4 regions of the Paenibacillus xylanilyticus genome follow, and region 2 is predicted to be linked to each of the others. Evidence: predicted binding sites of a transcription regulator. Region 2 holds the regulator's gene; each other region holds the start of a gene.
What was found. The regulator Rex, encoded in region 2, represses fermentation and respiration genes when NADH is low (regulators of the CRP and FNR family bind a similar motif). The targets are predictions, from matches to a motif close to TTGTGAAATATTTCACAA.
Positions count from the first base shown of each region.

Region 1: F4V51_RS27390 (cytochrome ubiquinol oxidase subunit I) is a predicted target of Rex. The motif match lies at 1,808-1,825, and genes of this name have one in related genera.
Region 3: pflB (formate C-acetyltransferase) is a predicted target of Rex. The motif match lies at 1,899-1,916, and genes of this name have one in related genera.
Region 4: F4V51_RS26735 (formate/nitrite transporter family protein) is a predicted target of Rex. The motif match lies at 2,785-2,802, and genes of this name have one in related genera.

Region 1 is NZ_CP044310.1:6,136,938-6,141,718, forward strand. Features, by position in the region: gene cydB (cytochrome d ubiquinol oxidase subunit II) at 1-324, opposite strand, end outside; gene F4V51_RS27390 (cytochrome ubiquinol oxidase subunit I) at 269-1,684, opposite strand; gene F4V51_RS27395 (hypothetical protein) at 2,072-3,364, shown strand; gene F4V51_RS27400 (glycosyltransferase) at 3,364-4,254, shown strand; gene F4V51_RS27405 (glycosyltransferase family 4 protein) at 4,256-4,781, shown strand, end outside.
Region 2 is NZ_CP044310.1:4,175,726-4,180,506, reverse strand. Features, by position in the region: gene dinG (ATP-dependent DNA helicase DinG) at 1-2,432, shown strand, start outside; gene F4V51_RS18395 (redox-sensing transcriptional repressor Rex) at 2,620-3,273, shown strand; gene F4V51_RS18390 (amidohydrolase) at 3,260-4,564, shown strand; gene F4V51_RS18385 (hypothetical protein) at 4,609-4,781, shown strand, end outside.
Region 3 is NZ_CP044310.1:4,391,426-4,396,206, forward strand. Features, by position in the region: gene pflB (formate C-acetyltransferase) at 1-1,814, opposite strand, end outside; gene adhE (bifunctional acetaldehyde-CoA/alcohol dehydrogenase) at 2,349-4,781, opposite strand, start outside.
Region 4 is NZ_CP044310.1:5,983,892-5,988,672, forward strand. Features, by position in the region: gene F4V51_RS26730 (molybdopterin-containing oxidoreductase family protein) at 1-1,472, opposite strand, end outside; gene F4V51_RS26735 (formate/nitrite transporter family protein) at 1,863-2,702, opposite strand; gene F4V51_RS26740 (DinB family protein) at 2,866-3,336, opposite strand; gene F4V51_RS26745 (FAD-dependent oxidoreductase) at 3,483-4,781, opposite strand, start outside.

The DNA.
Region 1 (4,781 bases), 2.0 Mb from region 2:
GATCAATGCCAGTAATACAACTACAAGCGGCAGGTAAAAACCGCTGAACAAGGTGGCATACCAATGCGGAAAAGCAGCGAACATTGCGCCGCCTGCCGTGATTAGCCAGACCTCGTTTCCATCCCAGAACGGACCGATGGAGTTGATCAGGGTACGACGTTCACGATCTGATCTGGCAATCAGGCCTGTGGACATTCCCACACCAAAATCGAAGCCTTCCAAAAAGAAAAAACCGACAAACAATACAGCGATCAACAGAAACCAAAGCTCACTTAGTGACAACGGAATACCCCCCATCCATGCCGAACGGATCGGCCGATTCATCGTGTTCCTCCGGCTTATCTACTGCGTGCGGACCTGCCTTGATCTCACGAACGAACAGATAGACCATAACAATGCCCAGAACCGTGTAAGCCGCCGTAAACGCAATGGTAGAGAACAGAATCTGGCCTGCGCTTACGTTAGGCGATACACTTGCTTCGGTCGTCATATATCCGAATACCGTCCACGGCTGCCGTCCCACCTCCGTCATAATCCAGCCCGACGTATTGGCGATGAAAGGCAGGGAGATGGCAAAAACCATCAGGCGCATAAACCATGTTCCAGCTACCTCCAGCTTCCTGCGCATCGCCAGCAATGTACCGTACAGGGCGAGTACAATCATTAAACCACCCGCAGCAATCATGATGCGGAAGCTCCAGAACGTCGTCCGCACTGGCGGGATGTAGTTCCCTGGCCCATATGTCTGCTGATACTCGGCATTGAGTTCTTTCATGCCTTGAACACTGCCGGAGAATTTGCTGTAGGATAGATAACTGAGCAATCCGGGAATCTTGATCTCACCGGAGTTCTCCTGTTTGTCCGGATCAATTGCTGCGATGACCGTCCACGGCGCAGGATCTTCCGTTGTTGTCCAGGTTCCTTCGCTGGCTGCCATTTTCATCGGCTGCGTCTCCACCAGATATTGCGCCTGGAAGTGTCCCGAGAATGCCACACCGAATGAGGAAACAAGACCAATGATGATGGCGATATTGAACGATTTGCGGAAAATCTCCACATCCTGCTTTTTCATCAATTTGTACGCACTGATGCCGGTTACCACGAAAGCCCCTGTCATTAATGCGCCAAAGATCGTATGCGGGAATTCAACCAGCAGCTGACCATTGGTAAGCAGGGCGAGGAAATCATTCATCTCGGCACGGCCGTTGTTAATCTCGAAACCGACCGGATGCTGCATGAATGAATTGGCTGCCAGAATCCACAGTGCGGACAAGAATGTGCCGACAAATACGAGCCAGATACAGGCCAGATGCACCTTTTTGGATAACCGGTCCCACCCGAAAATCCAGAGCCCGATAAATGTAGACTCCATAAAAAACGCCAGTAAGGCTTCAACCGCCAGTGGCGCCCCGAACACATCCCCGACAAAGCGTGAATACTCGGACCAGTTCATGCCGAACTGGAACTCCTGCAGAATACCTGTCACGACCCCGACGGCAAAGTTAATCAGGAACAGCTTGCCCCAGAACTTGGCCATCGTTTTGTAAATCTCCTTGCCCTTGACTACGTACAACGTCTCCATAATGGCTACCAGCAGCACAAGACCGATGGACAGCGGTACAAAAAAGAAATGGAAGATCGTTGTGAGTGCATATTGGATACGCGATAACATAATCGGATCCATCGTTACCCCTTCTTTCTGTTTACATCGCAGTGATTTGCATTTGGCATGGAAGCTGCACCTTCGCTGTCTATCTGTCCGCCAAATACGTGATGAACGTATTGTGCCAGATTGCCTATTTGGTACATGTGACAATTATCACAATCTACGTCAGAATTGCGAAAAAAATGTGACGATGGTCACACATTGGATAAAATTCAGCCGAATATGCGGCTTATCTGCTTCGTCTATTCAGGGAAGTTGCTCATGTTTGGCACAACATGCCCATATGCTAGAGTCAGACATATCATGCGAAGTGCCTTAAGGGCTGTACATATGATGTGGAGAGATGGAACACCTCCGGAAGCGGAGGCCGAACGATTGAATGCATTCAAAGTGAGGTGATGACCTATGGATAAGCCCGAATGGGTACCGGAGATCAACGGGAAAACAGCGTCAACTGAGGATGACAGCAAATGTCCTCCCAATCGGTATATTCTTTTTCCCCGCAAAGGGGGATGGTCCACTTTTCCTTATCCGGACATCGCTGCCCTGCTCTCGGCCGAGGGAGAAGTCTTATATGTAAGCAGTCAGGAACGTTCTGAAGATATGCCCCCGGCCATTTCAGTAATCACCCTGCCAGAAGCTGAGATTCTGCTCCAGCAAAATCACACCGCAGCTGTCATTGCACACCCCTACTGGCTTACAGCAGTTCAATCGATGCAACCGAAGATCAGCATTGTGCTTCTTCCCGAGCCGGCGGGCGATGAAGCAAGCTCTCCGCTGTGGGAGAGCTGCATATCCAGACTGGTTGGTACTGCCGATCTGATCGGCACGTCTTCGGAAACACGGTATATGAAGCTTGCCTTTCAGGGCGTCCGCACGGTCTGGCTGGGCGGTGAAGACAAGGCTCCGGCTGGCTCCATACACAAGGATGATCTCGAAGTTCCGCTAAGAGATTATGAGCTTCTTTTTCTTCATGCCCTCAGACAAACCGTGACCGAGGCACCGGACACCATCACTCCGCTCCAGTGCAGCATGCGTGCAGACTATTACCGCCAGCTCCGTTCCAAAACGGGGCCGCATGAGACGATCTCCTTTTTGCTGGCAGCCTATGAATATTTGCTGGACGACTCCCGTGCAGCAGCATCCCTGAAGGAGGCCTTTACACATGCGATCATGAACGGGCGAAGTGATTGTGTACAATCACACTATCGGTTTCTATCGGCCATTCATGTCAAAGCAGGAGAGGTTGAATCTGCGCTGCAAGTCTACGGAATTAGTGCAGGCAGCGAACAGGAACGGCACCACTATGAACAGCTGTGCCGCTGGCTGGAGGCGGGAGAGCATCAGCTTGTGCAGGCAGAGCTGCTGCGGTTAAACGATGATTACGGTGCTGCGCTGGGGATATTGGATGCGCTTGGAGGAGAAACCGCCCGGCATTGGAAGTTCCGGATATATCAGGAGACCGAATGTGTGGAGGATGCTCTGGCTCTGGTCCATGCAGCAGATATTCAGGACCGTTCCAGCCGCAGGGATTATCAGGAGTTATCAGGGACTGCCATGGCCTTGCGGGGAGATCGTCACGGGGCAGTGCGACAGTTTCTCGAAGCTGCGATGGAGAATGAGGAAGCTCTCGCACGGATTGTGGAGATGGAACTGCTGGATCACGCTGTACAGCAGCTGCTCGGGGAGGTGCCGTGATGCTGGACCCGAAGAAGCGCACGCAGCATAATCGGGGGCTGGGCATGCAGTCTGACATTCGGACTGAAGTTCCCCCCTCCTCTTCCGAAACATTGGCAGACCATCAGATGGACTCGAAGAGCAATGAGGTGGAAAGCGAGCGTTCAAGCCCCACACCTTCTTCCATCCGCCGTGTCCGCAAAAGTCACGGAAACAAACTGACTGCCATGCTGCAGGTCCGTAACGAACGTGGACGATACCTCGAGGAAGTACTCCATGATCTGAGTGAATTCGTGGATGAGATCGTTATCGTGGATGATGCGAGTACCGATGGAACACCAGACATATGCAGGTCCTATCCAAAAGTGATTCGGCTCGAAATCCTGGAGAAACCTCTATTTGCAGAGGAATGGCGGCTCCGCAATGCGTTATGGCAAGCAGCTGTAAGTACTTCACCGGACTGGCTGCTGTCCGTCGATGCGGATGAACTGTACAGTACGGAGGCCAAGGAAGCGATACGCGAGCTGATCAACCAGGACCATGCAGACTGGGTGGCATTCCGATTCTACGATATGTGGGGTGGACGGACCCACTACCGGGATGACGAACTTTGGGGTCTGCACAGACGGCATACGGCATCACTTGTCCGCTATATGCCGGAGTATCCTTACTTTTACCCACAGCAGAACCATCATGTTCCCCGTCTCCCCATGTCCAGTTCGGTATTGCCTGGCATTTGCACGGAATTAAAAGTACAGCATCTGGGGTGGGCGGGCAGCCTCGAAGACCGGGTTCGCAAGTATCTGCGTTACAAACGCATTGATCCCAGCGGCGAGTGGGGCAGTCTGGAACATTACGAATCCATCCTGGACCCGGAACCTCGGCTGGTTCCCTGGAAGGAGGAGCATTGAGATGGGTGTGGTCAGCATTTTGACACACAGCTTCACGGATGGATACAACCGGGAGTTCGGACGGGTATTCGGAGGGGGGCTTGAACGTTATATTCTGGATCTGTGCAGTGTGATCCGTGAGCTGGGGCATAATCCCGAAGTGCATCAGTTGTCTTATTATGAAGCATTTCAGACACGTACGGAGCAGATTGATGTATTCGGATACGCCTACGATATGGATGATGTGCCTGAAGCCTTTGCCCGGATGGCAGCTGCAGCTCGCGGCCCGGTCATCTATGCCAGCTGTCTCTGGCAGCCCATCAGCTACAAGCCCGGCAGTCTGGGCATCTGCCACGGCATTAACTGGGATCGTCCCGGACTGCCGCTGGAGACCAAGCAGCAGGTGGCTGAGCACATCCAATTGGCACTGGATGGACTGGTACGCATCGTATCGGTAGACTCCCATTTTCAGACCTTTTGCCGGGCAGCATGCACGTTTAATGATCCCCAACAGGTTGTCCTTATTCCCAATGCTGTGGATACCTCCT
Region 2 (4,781 bases):
AGGCAGACAGTGACGCCCTGGCAACGGCCTATGTGCTCCTGAAGTGTCTGGACGAACTGCGTCAACTGCCATTGATTACGATTCAGCGTCTCAGCGACCTGTTTGCACCTGAGGACAGTGATCTGGGCTGGTTCTTCGACGGCATGCGCAGTGAGAAGGAAGCAGAGCCCATACAGGATCTGGATGGACATACGTATTACCGCCAATTGGCCTTGAATGTAAGTGACTGGACCGAGATCGGTGCTCCGCGCGATGAACGGGAAGCTAACCCACTTGAAGGTGTAAGTTTTGAGCAGTACATGGATCAGGTACGGGCCAATCTGCAGGATACACTGGATCACTATGAAGAACGCGAGGCACAGACACAGATGTTCAGCAGTGTAAGGCAAGCGCTGGACGAGGAAAAGCATTTGTTAATTGAAGCAGGTACGGGTACGGGGAAATCCCTCGGGTACTTGCTGCCCGCCATATATGAAAGTGTGAAGCAGGAACGAAAAGTAATGGTTAGCACGCATACCATCAACCTGCAGGAACAGCTTCGGGAGAGGGATATTCCGCTGCTGACCAAAGTGGTGCCTTTTCCGTTTAAGGCCGCCGTGTTCAAAGGTCGGGGACACTACCTGTGTCTACGGAAGTTTGAGCACAAGATCAACAAGCGTGAGTTTGCTACACCAAAAGAAGATTATTTTACAGCCGCTCAAATGATTGTGTGGCTCACCCAGACAGAGACTGGAGATGACGAGGAGCTTAACCTCAGTGCACGCGGTGGGGACTTCTGGGAAACAGTACAGAGCGAATCGGAATCGTGCCTTGGACGTTCTTGTCCGTGGTTCAGGAAGTGCTTCTACCACCGGGCGAAGCATGAAGCAGGATTGTCCGATATTGTCATTACGAATCATTCCAAATTGTTTACGGATGTAAAAGCCGCTCATCAGCTGCTCCCTGCTTACGAAAGTCTTGTTATTGATGAGGCTCACCATCTCGAGGATGTGGCGGGTAAGCACTTGGGTCTTCACATGAAATACTTCACGTTGGTTCATACCCTGACCCGATTGTTTAAGGATAGTCGGAACGGTCAGCTTCCCATGCTGCGTACACAGCTGGCCGGGCATGAAAATTCGGTGCAGTGGGGCTCGGTCATTGACCAGATGTTCCCGCTTGCTGTTGAAGTCAAAGAGATGTGGGATCGTTTGAGCGATGCCTTGTTTAGCCTTCTGCCTGAGCGGAGTGATGCTTCTCCGGGGGAAACGGGGCAATTTTCCCTCAGACTGAAGCCTTCAATGAAACCGGCGAAGTGGCAGGAGCTGCAGGATTATGAAAACCAGATTTATGTTACACTGGGGGACTTGATCCGCAAGGGAGACAAGCTGCTTCTTGAAGTGAAAGAAGACCAGGACGACTATCAATCGGATAGCTTGATCACGGACATTACAGGTCTGCTTAAGGATTTGGCGACGCTCAAAGAAAACCTTCGTTTCTTCATGCGAATGGATGATGCCAAAACCGTATACTGGATGGAGGCAAGCGGCCAATTCCGCAGCAAATCACTGCAGCTGTATGCCGTTCCTGTCGATGTCAGTGCACAGTTGAAGGACATGTTCTTCGATAAAAAGAAAAGCGTTGTCCTTACTTCGGCTACGCTCTCGGTCGATAAGTCATTTCAGTTCATGATTGAACAGCTTGGCTTGCAGGAAGCAGCCGATAATAACCGTTTGCTGACGTCCATGCTGCCGTCGCCATTCCGTTATAGGGATCAAGCTTTGCTGGTCATCCCTCGTGATTTCCCAAGCGTAAAAGGCAGTGTGGGGGATGCACACTTTGTCGACATGCTTGTACGATCTCTGGCCGAAACGGCTATTGCGACAAGGGGCCGCATGATGGTGCTCTTTACTTCATACCGAATGCTGCGCCAGGTTTACGACCCATTAAAAGAAGCGCTGTCGGGTAACGATATTTCGCTGCTCGGTCAAGGCGTGGATAGTGGCAGTCGTTCCAAGTTAACACGCAGGTTCCAGGATGCAAAAGCAACCGTTCTGCTGGGCACCAGCAGTTTCTGGGAAGGGGTAGATATCCCTGGCGAGGCGCTAACCTGTCTGGCCATTGTGAGATTGCCCTTCCAGCCACCGAATCATCCGCTTGTCGAGGCGAAGAGTGAACTGCTGCAGGAACAGAAAAAGAATCCGTTTATGAAGCTGTCTGTTCCACAGGCCGTCATTCGTTTCAAGCAGGGATTCGGCAGGCTTGTACGTACGGCCAAGGATCGGGGCATTGTCATCGTTTACGATACAAGGGTAATTGAGTCATATTACGGAAAGTATTTCCTATATTCATTACCCGGTCCCAAAATGGAACATATGCTGACTGAACAGATGGTTCCACGGATTAGCGAATGGCTGGAAACACCAGCACAGGATGAAACTACGGCGAATTAGGGATGACTTCGTTGCGTAATAAGGGCTTCTCGCTGTAAACTTTATTAGAGTGTGATTCATTCTTGTAGCACTTTTAACTTTATATTTCATAAGGCATCTTGCATAATTTCATTCGGAGACGAAAACGGTTATGCGGGATGCTACATTTTTATTTATCTATCGTGGCCTTGGTAAGGGGGAGTATGTAATGAAATCAGATAAAATTTCGGAAGCTGTGGTACGCAGATTGCCTGTTTACTTACGTTATTTGAGTGAACTGCATCAACGTGAGGTAGGCACGGTGTCATCACAGGAACTGGGACTACGCCTGGATCTTAATCCTGCGCAGATTCGCAAAGACCTTGCATACTTTGGGGACTTCGGTCGCAAAGGCATTGGATACGACGTCTCGTATCTCATTGAGAAAATCCGTCATATTTTGAAAATTGATCAGCAAATTAATGTTGCTCTGGTCGGGGCTGGTAACTTGGGACATGCATTGTCCAACTACAATGCCTATCTGAAAGACAACATGAAAATTGTTGCTGTTTTCGATGCATACGGTCCTAAGATCGGCAGTCAGATTAACAGCCTGAAGGTTCAGCCCATGAATGAACTAACGGATTCGGTCAAAAAAGATAATATTCGTATTGGCATCATTACCGTTCCGGATACCGAAGCTCAGAACGTAGCCGATCAGCTCGTGGAATCCGGCATTGAAGCGATTCTGAACTTTGCACCAACCATCTTGAAAACACCACCGCACGTCCGTATTCATCATGCTGATTTTACAACGGATCTGCTTAGCCTGGCTTATTATCTGGAGAACGGAAAGGACGACGAGGAAGATGACGACAAATAGATGGGTAATTCATAACGGCAAATTTGCTGTAAACAGTGGTACGGAATGGACTGTGGTTCAAGGGTATATGGTCGTTGAAGACGACAAGATTGTGCATATTGGTGAGACACTGCCGGATGGAGATGAGAGCCTGCCAAAGGTTGATGGCAAAGGACTGGTCTTTTTGCCGGGTCTGATCAATACGCATGGTCACGCAGCCATGTCGCTTCTGAGAGGTCACGGGGACGATCTGGCCCTGCAAGTATGGCTTCAGGAGAAAATGTGGCCTATGGAGGCGAAAATGACGTCTGAGGACGTGTATTGGGGCACATCCCTTTCTGTATTAGAAATGCTGAAAGGCGGAACGACGGCATTCCTGGATATGTATGATCATATGGACCAGGTGGCAAAAGTGGTTGAACAATCCGGTATTCGTGCCGCATTGGCACGTGGTGTCATTGGTCTGTGTTCCGAAGAAGAGCAAATGCGCAAACTGCAGGAATCTGCTTCGTTTGCACGTGAGTGGAACGGACAGGCTGGTGGTCGAATTACGACGATCATCTCACCGCATGCTCCGTATACTTGCCCTCCGGATTACATAGAGAAGCTGGTACAGGTTGCACATGATCTGGATCTGCCGCTGCATACCCATATGTCGGAAACCCTTCGCGAAGTCGAACAGAATGTAACGGATTATGGCCTGCGTCCGGTGGCACATCTGGAAAAGCTCGGTTTCTTCTCTCGTCCTTCTCTCGTAGCTCACGCCGTACATTTGAATGATGAGGAGATTGAAATTCTGGCACGCCATGATGTAGCGGTCTCTCACAATCCGGGAAGCAACCTGAAGCTTGCTTCGGGTGTTGCGCGTGTTCCGGATCTGCTGAAAGCTGGAGTAACCGTATCTCTGGGAACAGACGGGCCTGCAAGCAACAACAACCTGGATATGTTTGAAGAGATGAGACTGGCTGCTTTGATTCATAAGGGCGTATCCGGTGACCCAACAGCGGTTCCAGCGGGAGAGGCACTGCTGCTTGGAACGGGGTATGGTGCCAAATCCATCTTCCTGAACAATACGGGAGCACTTCAAGTAGGCATGAAGGCTGATTTCATTGCGCTAAATATTGAACAAGCACACTTCTATCCGCATACGGATCTGATCTCACATACCATTTACTCGGCTTCGGCCAAGGATGTGGAGCATGTATGGGTTGACGGCCAACAGCTGGTGAAACATGGTGAATGTCTTACTATGGATGAAGAGCGCATTCTGCGCGAGTCTCAACTTGCATTTGACGGACTGCTCGCCCGTTAATTTCAGAATAGCAGCAGCGTCATAGGGGAAAGGAAGTTCGGCTTTTGAAAAGAAAAAAGAAATGGATCTGGATCTCGCTGCTTATCCTGGTTTTGATTTTGTTTGGACTACAGCGATTCTACGTCTATGTTACCCAGGACCAGCGCAACGAAGAAGCGCTAGCTATTCAGGCGGCGCAGGAGCAGCTCGGGATCACTTCTTATGAGGATCTACGAAA
Region 3 (4,781 bases), 220 kb from region 2:
GTGATGGTCAGTACGGATTGGGTTGGAATGGCATTGCGGTACGCTTTATGTTTGCGGATCATGCCCATGAAGCTCTCTACCAGTTCAACCGCGATGCTGTCGACGCTGTCTTCATTGTTACCGTAACAAGGGAAATCTCCTTCAATTTCAAAATCAACGGCGATTCCTTGCTCGTTACGAATCGGTTTCACTTTTGCATATTTAATTGCACTCAGGGAGTCGGCTGCAACGGACAGGCCGGCAATACCACAGGCCATGGTACGTACGATATCACGGTCATGCAGAGCCATCTCGATCCGTTCATAACTGTATTTGTCATGCATGTAGTGGATTACGTTAAGGGTATTCATGTACAGTTTAGCCAGCCATTCCATCATCGGTTTGAACCGTTTCATGACCTCATTGTAGTCCAATACTTCGCTTGTAATGGCTGGATATTCCGGTCCGACCTGTGCTCCGGATTTCTCGTCGCGTCCACCATTAATCGCATACAGCAGTGCTTTCGCCAGGTTGGCACGAGCGCCGAAGAACTGCATTTGTTTACCGATCTTCATGGCCGATACACAGCAGGCAATCCCGTAATCGTCTCCGTAGATTGGACGCATCAGATCATCATTCTCATATTGGATGGAGCTCGTTTCTATGGACACTTTGCTGCAATACTCTTTGAATGCTTCCGGAAGTTTGGTAGACCAGAGTACGGTCAGGTTTGGTTCCGGTGCAGGTCCCAGATTGTGCAGTGTGTGCAGGAAACGGAAGCTGTTTTTCGTTACGCGTGTTTCCCCGTTCACGGACATCCCGCCGATAGACTCGGTTACCCATGTCGGGTCACCGCTGAAGAGCTCGTTGTAATCCGGTGTACGCAGGAATTTGACGATCCGCAGTTTCATGACGAAATGGTCAACCAGTTCCTGAGCCTGTTCTTCAGTCAGGAGGCCTTCCTGCAGATCACGTTCAATGTAGATATCCAGGAATGAAGATACACGTCCAAGGGACATCGCAGCACCGTTTTGCTCTTTAATCGCAGCAAGGTAACCGAAGTACAGCCATTGGAACGCTTCTTTTGCCGTGGTAGCCGGCAGGGAAATATCGAAGCCATGCATTTCGCCCAGCTGCTTCAATTCCTGCAGAGCCCGGATTTGTTCGGATAACTCTTCACGCAGACGGATGACATCTTCATCAATGACATCCACTTCAAGAGCGTTCAGCTCTCCTTTTTTGGCGCGGATCAGGAAGTCCACCCCGTACAGAGCAACCCGGCGGTAATCGCCAATGATGCGGCCGCGGCCGTAAGCATCAGGCAGACCCGTAATGATGCCAGCTTTGCGCGCTGCGCGCATCTCGGATGTATATGCATCGAATACACCCTGATTATGTGTTTTGCGAATATTAGTAAATATATCAATGACTTCTTGAGGCATTTCGAAGCCGTAAGCCTGACATGCATCAATCATCATGCGGATTCCGCCTGTTGGCTGAATGGAACGTTTGAATGGAGCATCGGTTTGCACACCGACGATCTGTTCTTTGGATTGATCCAGGTACCCTGGTTGGTGAGACACGATCGTTCCCGGAGTGTTTACGTCCACATCCAGTACACCGCCGTTATCGCGTTCTTTTTTGGTCAGATCAGATACGATGTCCCACAGGTCTTTGGTGTTCTGTGTTGCCCCTGCGAGAAATGCTTCATCCCCGTAATACGGAGACAGGTTGTGTGCCAGAAAATCATTCACATCCACGGATTTGGTCCATGTGCCTTTCGTAAAGTTTCTCCAGCCTGTTTGTTGTTTTACGTCTTTTTCGATCACCGACATAGTAATCCCTCCACAAATTTGGATTTCCGGACACATGACAGGGTGCAAGCAAAATCGTCTCATCTGTGCCCAGAGCCGCGATTAATGTGAACTTTTTCACATATCAGCCGGAACACGTTCTCTCTACATGGGAACCGGAACCGCGGGATGGATGTTTTTCTTACATTTTCAGTATACGTCTTGCGGGTTTCACCATCTGTGATTTTTATCACAAAGTTAGTGAACTTCCTCACTCCACCTGCTGATGTGTCTCATTGACGAATGCTTAATCCACATGGTCACTACGCGGGCAGAACAACTTCCGATCGCTGTTATCCCCGGATTTTTTTATTTTTAATTTTTCAAAGGTGAACATCCGGTGATAAAGGCGAGCGCTTCGCTTCTTCAGTTTTTTCTGCCCTCTCCGTTATTGTGTGAATACCAAACCGTTCAACGGATCCTCAAAGGATTCCGTCATCGACAAAAAGACGGCAATCGGGGCTCCCCTCCCGGGGAACCCTCAACCTATTGCCTAAATCCTGTTGCTATAATTGTTTATTCGAATCGTCCGTAGAAGGCATTGCGGTAAACGTCCGCCAGTTCAGTCACCAGCGGCAGTTTCGGATTGGCGGTTGTACATTGGTCTTCGAAAGCACGATCGGCCAGATAATCCACATGAGCTTCAAAGTCCTTGGCATTAAATCCGATTTCCTGGAACGATTCCTCAATACCGAGTGTTTTGTTCAGTTTGCGGATTGCATTGATGAGGCTGTTCACCCCTTCTTCTGTAGTACGTGCTGGCAATCCCAGAATCCGGGCAATTTCAGCATACCGCTCATCTGCTACAAAGTGCGAATATTTCGGGAATGAGGCAAATTTCGTCGGTTTTTTCGCGTTATAACGAATGACGTGCGGCATCAGAATTGCATTGGTACGTCCATGTGCGGTGTGATACTGTCCGCCCCATTTGTGCGCCAAGCTGTGGTTAATGCCCAGGAACGCGTTAGCGAAAGCCATACCGGCAATCGTCGAAGCATTATGCATTTTCTCACGTGCCAGTTTATCCCCTTGCAGCGCCGATTGCTCCAGGTATTGGAATACCAGCTGAATGGCTTTGATCGCCAGACCATCCGTGTAATCATTGGCCATAACCGATACATACGCTTCGATAGCATGAGTCAGTACGTCCATACCTGTATCTGCAACGGCTGTTTTCGGCAGTGAATAGACGAATTCAGGGTCCACGATGGCTACATCCGGAGTCAGCTCATAGTCTGCCAGTGGATATTTGGTGTTGCCCAGATTTTTATCTGTGATTACGGCAAACGATGTTACTTCCGATCCTGTACCCGACGTTGTAGGAATCGCTACGAATTTTGCTTTTGATCCAAGGCGTGGGTATTTGTAGATCCGTTTACGGATATCCATGAATTTTTGCTTCAGATCGTTGAAGTCCGTGTCCGGATATTCGTAGAACAACCACATGGCTTTGGCAGCGTCCATTGGTGATCCACCACCAAGAGCGATAATGCAGTCAGGCTGGAAGCGGCGCATCATTTCCGTACCACGGTCTACCGTTGTGGTTGATGGATCCGGCTCTACATCCGAGAATACTTCGATTGCGACCGGCATTTGGCGTTGACGCAGGTAATGCTCCACTTTTTCCACATAGCCCAGTTTGACCATCATGGCATCCGTAACGATGGCTACGCGAGTAATATCAGGCATTTTGGCCAGATACTGCGTTGCTCCTTTTTCGAAATACACTTTGTTCGGCACTTTGAACCATTGCATATTCACGGTACGGCGAGCCACCCTTTTCACGTTGATTAAGTTGACGGCAGTGACATTCGATGAGGTCGAGTTACGGCCATATGAACCGCATCCCAGGGTCAATGACGGCATGTTCGTGTTGTAGATGTCCCCAATGGCGCCGTGTGTGGATGGCGAATTCACGATAATCCGTCCCGTTTGCAGACGATCCGCAAATTTGCTTATCACTTCTTCGTTATTCGAGTGAATAACGGAGGAGTGACCCATGCCGCCAAAGGCAACCACTTCCGCAGCACGCTCAATCCCTTCAGCTGCCGTTTTTACTTTGTAACAAGCCAGTACCGGACTTAATTTCTCTGCAGACAGCGGGAACTTGGTGCCGACGCCCTCAATCTCTGCTACAAGAATTTTGGTGCCAGCCGGAACCTCGATACCACACATTTGCGCAATGGTTACTGCCGATTGACCGACAATCGCCGGGTTAACCGCACATTTCTCCGCATTGATGGCACCTGCAGTCAATTTCGCAGCTTCATCCTTATTGACGAAATAACAACCGTTCGCAATCATTTTCTTTTTCACCTGATCGAAGATCGGTTCTTCGATGATGACCGCTTGCTCGGAGGCACAGATCATACCATTGTCGAATGACTTGGACAAGATCAGATCCGTTACAGCCTGATTGATATCTGCCGTTTTCTCGATAAAGCAAGGTACGTTCCCTGGTCCCACGCCGAGTGCCGGTTTACCACAGCTGTACGCTGCACGTACCATTGCTGATCCACCTGTCGCCAGAATGAGCGCCACATCGTTATGATTCATCAGTGCATTCGTGCGGTCCATGGAAGGATCATCAATCCACTGGATACAGTCGGCCGGAGCACCATGCTTCACCGCGGCTTCGAGCAGAATTTTGGCGGCTTCACGGCTGCAGTTCTGAGCTGAAGGGTGGAACCCAAAGATGATTGGGTTACGTGTTTTGATGGAAATCAACGCTTTGAACATCGTCGTGGATGTCGGATTGGTCACCGGTGTAATCCCCATGATAATGCCGACAGGCTCCGCTATTTTCTGGAAGCTCTCATACTCGTTATCTTCGATCACGCCCACGGTTTTGTCATATTTGATGCTGTGGTACACATATTCTGTTGCAAAGATATTTTTCGTGATTTTATCTTCATACACTCCGCGGCCGGTTTCTTCCACCGCCATTTT
Region 4 (4,781 bases), 1.8 Mb from region 2:
GCCAGGGCGTCCGCAATCATCTGTTCCGGCGTCTCACCGAAGATCTCAGGGTCATATCCCATCGCCTGTCCCAGCAGCGAAAACAGTTCCACATTGCTCTTGCTCTCGCCAATTGGCGCAATGACCGGTTCCTGCAGATGAACATACTGATGCCAGTAGGACGTATACAGATCTGTCGCTTCAAACGAAGACTTGGCCGGCAGCACAATGTCTGCATACTTGGCCGTGTCCGTCATGAACAGATCATGCACAACGGTAAACAGATCTTCCCGTGCAAAACCTCGCTCCACCCGCTCGGTATCCGGTGCCACCACCAGTGGATTGCTGCAGTAGACCATCAACGCCCGGATCGGCTGCTGGTCTTCCAGCAATGCTTCGCCAATCCGGTTCATGTTCACAACCCGTGCTTCCGGGTTGCTCCGAAGCTCAGGGCGCTCCAGCGCATCGCTATTGGTGCTCGCATAGCTATTGGTGCGCACGGCTCCGCCGCCTCGCTTCAGCCATTGTCCCGTGATGGCAGGCAGACAGGCGATGCTTCGCACGTTCATGCCTCCGTTGTCATGGTGCTGAAGACCGTTGCCGATATGAATATGTGCCGCCTGTGCGTTTCCATACAGCTCAGCCAGCTTCACGATATCTGCTTCCGGTACACCCGTAATACGAGCGACCCGTTCAGGGGTATAGTCGCGGACATGATCACGCAGTGCCTCATGACCCACAGTATACTTTTGCATAAAGGCCTCATCCGTCAGGCCCCGGTCAAACAGTACATTCATCAGTCCCAGTGCGAGTGCGCTGTCTGTCCCCGGATAGAGCGGAATAAACCAGTCTCCCCATTGAGCTGTACGATTCCGGTGAACATCAATGACCACGATTTGGGCACCTTTTTTGCGGGCTTTTTCAGCCAGGACAACTTGGTGCATGTTTGTACTTACAATGTTGCCTCCCCAGACCAAAATCAGGTCCGCATGCTCCGTATCTTCGGGCACAGTCCCCCGATTGGCGCCCATCGTATATTTCCATCCGGTATTCCCGGCCGCATTACAGATCGTTTGCTCCAGCATACTTGCACCAAGCGCATTGAAGAAACGACGGTCCATCCCGTCTACCCCAAGGATCCCCATGTTGCCGTAGAAGCTGTACGGCAGGATACTCTCGGATCCATACTTCGCGGATATAGATTTGAATTTTCCCGTAATCTCATGGATAGCTTCATCCCAGCTTATACGTTCGAACTTGCCTTCGCCTTTTGCGCCGACACGTCTCATTGGATATTGCAGCCGCTCGGGGTGATATATCCGCTCAGCCATGTTTCTGACTTTATTGCAGATGGCACCTTTCGTAATCGGATGGTCAGGGTTGCCCGCCACCTTCACGATTTTTCCGTTCTCCTTATGAAGCAGCAGGCCGCAAGTATCCGGGCAGTCAAGCGGGCAAACCGCCGGAAACACGCCATTTTCCTGATCGATCATATGTACAAGTCCTCCCCATTTAAATCTATCCTTACATCATATAATTTTGGAGGTTATGACGTAAAGAGAACAGTCATGTTTTGTGCGCTCAGGCTTGATGCCTATAATCCAAAAAAAGTTTTGGCTCCATGATTCATCCTCGAAATTCAGGGGTAAATTAAAAGCAAGGCATTAGGTTAGTGTTTCCCCACTTCCTCCTCATGCCATATCATGGACCACTCCCGAAATTCGCCATGAACAGGTTTCGTTCCCCCGAACCTTGTCATGGCGAATTTATTTTGTCTGTAAAAAAAGCGATCCCATCTTCGCCGGCTTACGGTATAACATACACCGCTAACTCATGGCAGTAGGGGATCGCTTTAATATATTCAGTGGAAAATGTGGGAGCGATTATGCCTGTTTGCTCCACATCGGTCTGGCTTCCGGCTCTACTGTCTGAACAACCGGTTTGACCTCGGGTTCCGCCTTCCGCAGGTACACCATCCAGTAGGCAGCAGCAACGAACAATGCGCCTCCCGTCAGATTACCGAGCCATACCGGGATGAAGTTCATGATGTACTGCCCCCATGAGTAGTGCCCTTCGAAGATGGCAGCCGGAATAAGAAACATATTGGCAACCACGTGCTGGAAGCCAATAGCGACAAAGGCCATGGTCGGAAACCAGATGCCGAGCACCTTGCCACTCATCGTATCCGAAGCGTAAGACAGCCACACCGCCAGGGCTACCAGCCAGTTACACCCGATTCCGGATATAAACGCCTGCAAAAAGCCGTCATGCAGCTTGTGTCCCGCCATATCCACAACCTTGGTTAGATACACACCTTCTCCTGTGAGACCAAGTACATGCCCGAACGCATATGCCACGAATAGTGCACCCAAAAAGTTTCCGATCGTGACCAAGGTAAGATTCTTCAGCATGCTGCCTACGGACAGTTTACGGGCCAGTGTGGCGAGCGGTACTGCCATCATGTTGCCTGTCAGCAGTTCGCCCCCGCCAATCAATACCAGGATCAAGCCCACGGGGAATACCGCTGCACCGATCAGGTTAACCAAGCTGCCCCATTCCGCCGGCGCGGAGGCAATCACGCGAATATCCAACAGGAACCCAAGCGCAATGAATGCCCCTGCCAGGAAACTGAGAACGAGCACAGAGGACACCGGATTCTGTCCTTTCTTCATCCCCGTGTTCACCGTATATTGTGCAACCTCAAGAGGTGTTTTAGCTGCCATGCCATCCTCTCCTTCACTGTTCATGAACGAAATCAGCTTACATCGTTGATATGTTCATTGTATCGCGAAGGGTTCGGCAAGTTTGTTACTTTTATCACAAAGCCCTAAAAGTCCCTTGTTCCAGCTTCCGTGCTCTCTTGCTTGAGTACAGCTGCTTGGTTACTTATTCTGTTCCCAGGTGATGATGTTCACCAAAAATTTGCTGCAGATGGTGCTGCAGATGCTGGACGTAATCTTGTGCCAGCCATTCCATCGTAACCACACTTCCATCCGGTAATATGCACGTTGGTGATTCCCCTGTCTCCGGCATGCTGGATAGAACACGAATGACAGACTGATTCAGACTGATCCAGAGATTTAACACCTCTTCAATCGGTGCACTTATATATTGTTGGCTCTCTACCCATTGGTCTTGATGATAAGGTGTTATAAACAATGATTCAGTCTGATGCTGCATTTGGACAAACCGGCTTACGTTATGAAGAGCCGAATCACATAAATGACCCAGAATCTGAAGACGCGACCATTTCCCTTCCATGCGTGGCTGTACAAGTTCAATTGGATTCAGTGCAAGAAACGAACGGGGTACGGATTGCAGCAGAACTTTGAGCTCGGATACTGTATCTGTAAGCATGTTGTGAACCTCTCCTTCATGTTCATATCTATTGCGGTTGACCTCTACCTGTTGTTAAATATAGCACCCATTTCCAGAACCAACTACATCAAGTTATATAAAAAAACTGCCGCATTTCTGCGGCAGCTCTCGAATTCCTATTTATTTTAAACCATCGCTGGTGCTTTCACTTCCACCGGAGGCAAAGCCTGAAGACCAGCCGAGTTCAGGAAGTTCCATGGTTTGTTGTAATGCGGTTGGAAGAAGAAGTCGATGAAGGCGAGCTCATCTACGGTCATGTTGTTCTGAATGCAAACCGAGATCGTATTGATCGATTGTGTCAGATCCGCCTTGGACATCACTTGTGCTCCGACGATTCGGCGTGTAGCCTGCTCGTAAATAACTTTGAGCAGCAGTTTCTCAGCCGTTGGCATGAACTCCGGACGATAAGCATCTTCAAGCGTTACAGCTTCCACCACCAGCCCGTCATCTGTAGCAGATGTTTCGGTCAATCCTGTACCTGCAATATTCTGGTCGTAAATTTTAATTCCTGATGTCCCTTGTGTACCCATGTACGGCGTTGTTGGACGAACCAGGTTACGAGCTACCAAGGTACCCATTCTTACCGCATTGGTTGCCAGTGGAATGTAAGAAGCCTTGCCTGTTGGATTATAGTGAATGGCACAGCTGTCACCTGCAGCGAATACGTCTTTTTGGCTTGTTTGCATATATTTATCGACGATAATTGCGCCGTTCGGCAGCATATCCACCTGCCCTTTGAGCAGTTCGGTATTCGGACGGAAACCGATGCACAGGATTACGAGGTCTGTCTCGAATTCACCCTTCGATGTGATGACCTTCGTTACCTTGCCATTCTCTCCGGTGAATTTCTGTACAGTCTGACCCAGTGCAAGCTTGATCCCGCGTTCAGTCAGTGTGTCCTCAATGGCATCTGTAAACTCGGGGTCCAGATATTTATTGAGAATCCGGTCCACACTATCGATCAAGGTGACTTCCTTACCGTTCATTTGGAATGCTTCAACCAGTTCAATACCGATGTACCCTGCACCGACAACGGTAACGCGTTTGGCTTCTTTGGCTTTTTCGATGATCGTATTGGAATGGTTATAGTTTTTGCAGAGCAAGATGTTCTCCATCTCGATCCCCTCAAGTTTTGGAACGACAGGCCATGAACCTGTTGTCACGATGAGTTTGTCGAACGTATCTTCAAATTCTTCCCCTGTCTTCAGGTTTTTAGCCTGAAGTTTATGATTCGCGGCATCCACTGCTGTAACCTCATGCAGCATCTTGGTGACTACACCCAGCTCAGCCAGCTGGTTTGGCGAAGAGTAGAACAGTCCATCCGGATCCTTCACAACCCCGCCTACATAAAGGGCAATACCGCAAGATAGGAAGGAAATGTTATCATTGCGCTCATATACCGTGATGGTAGCATCCGGGTACAA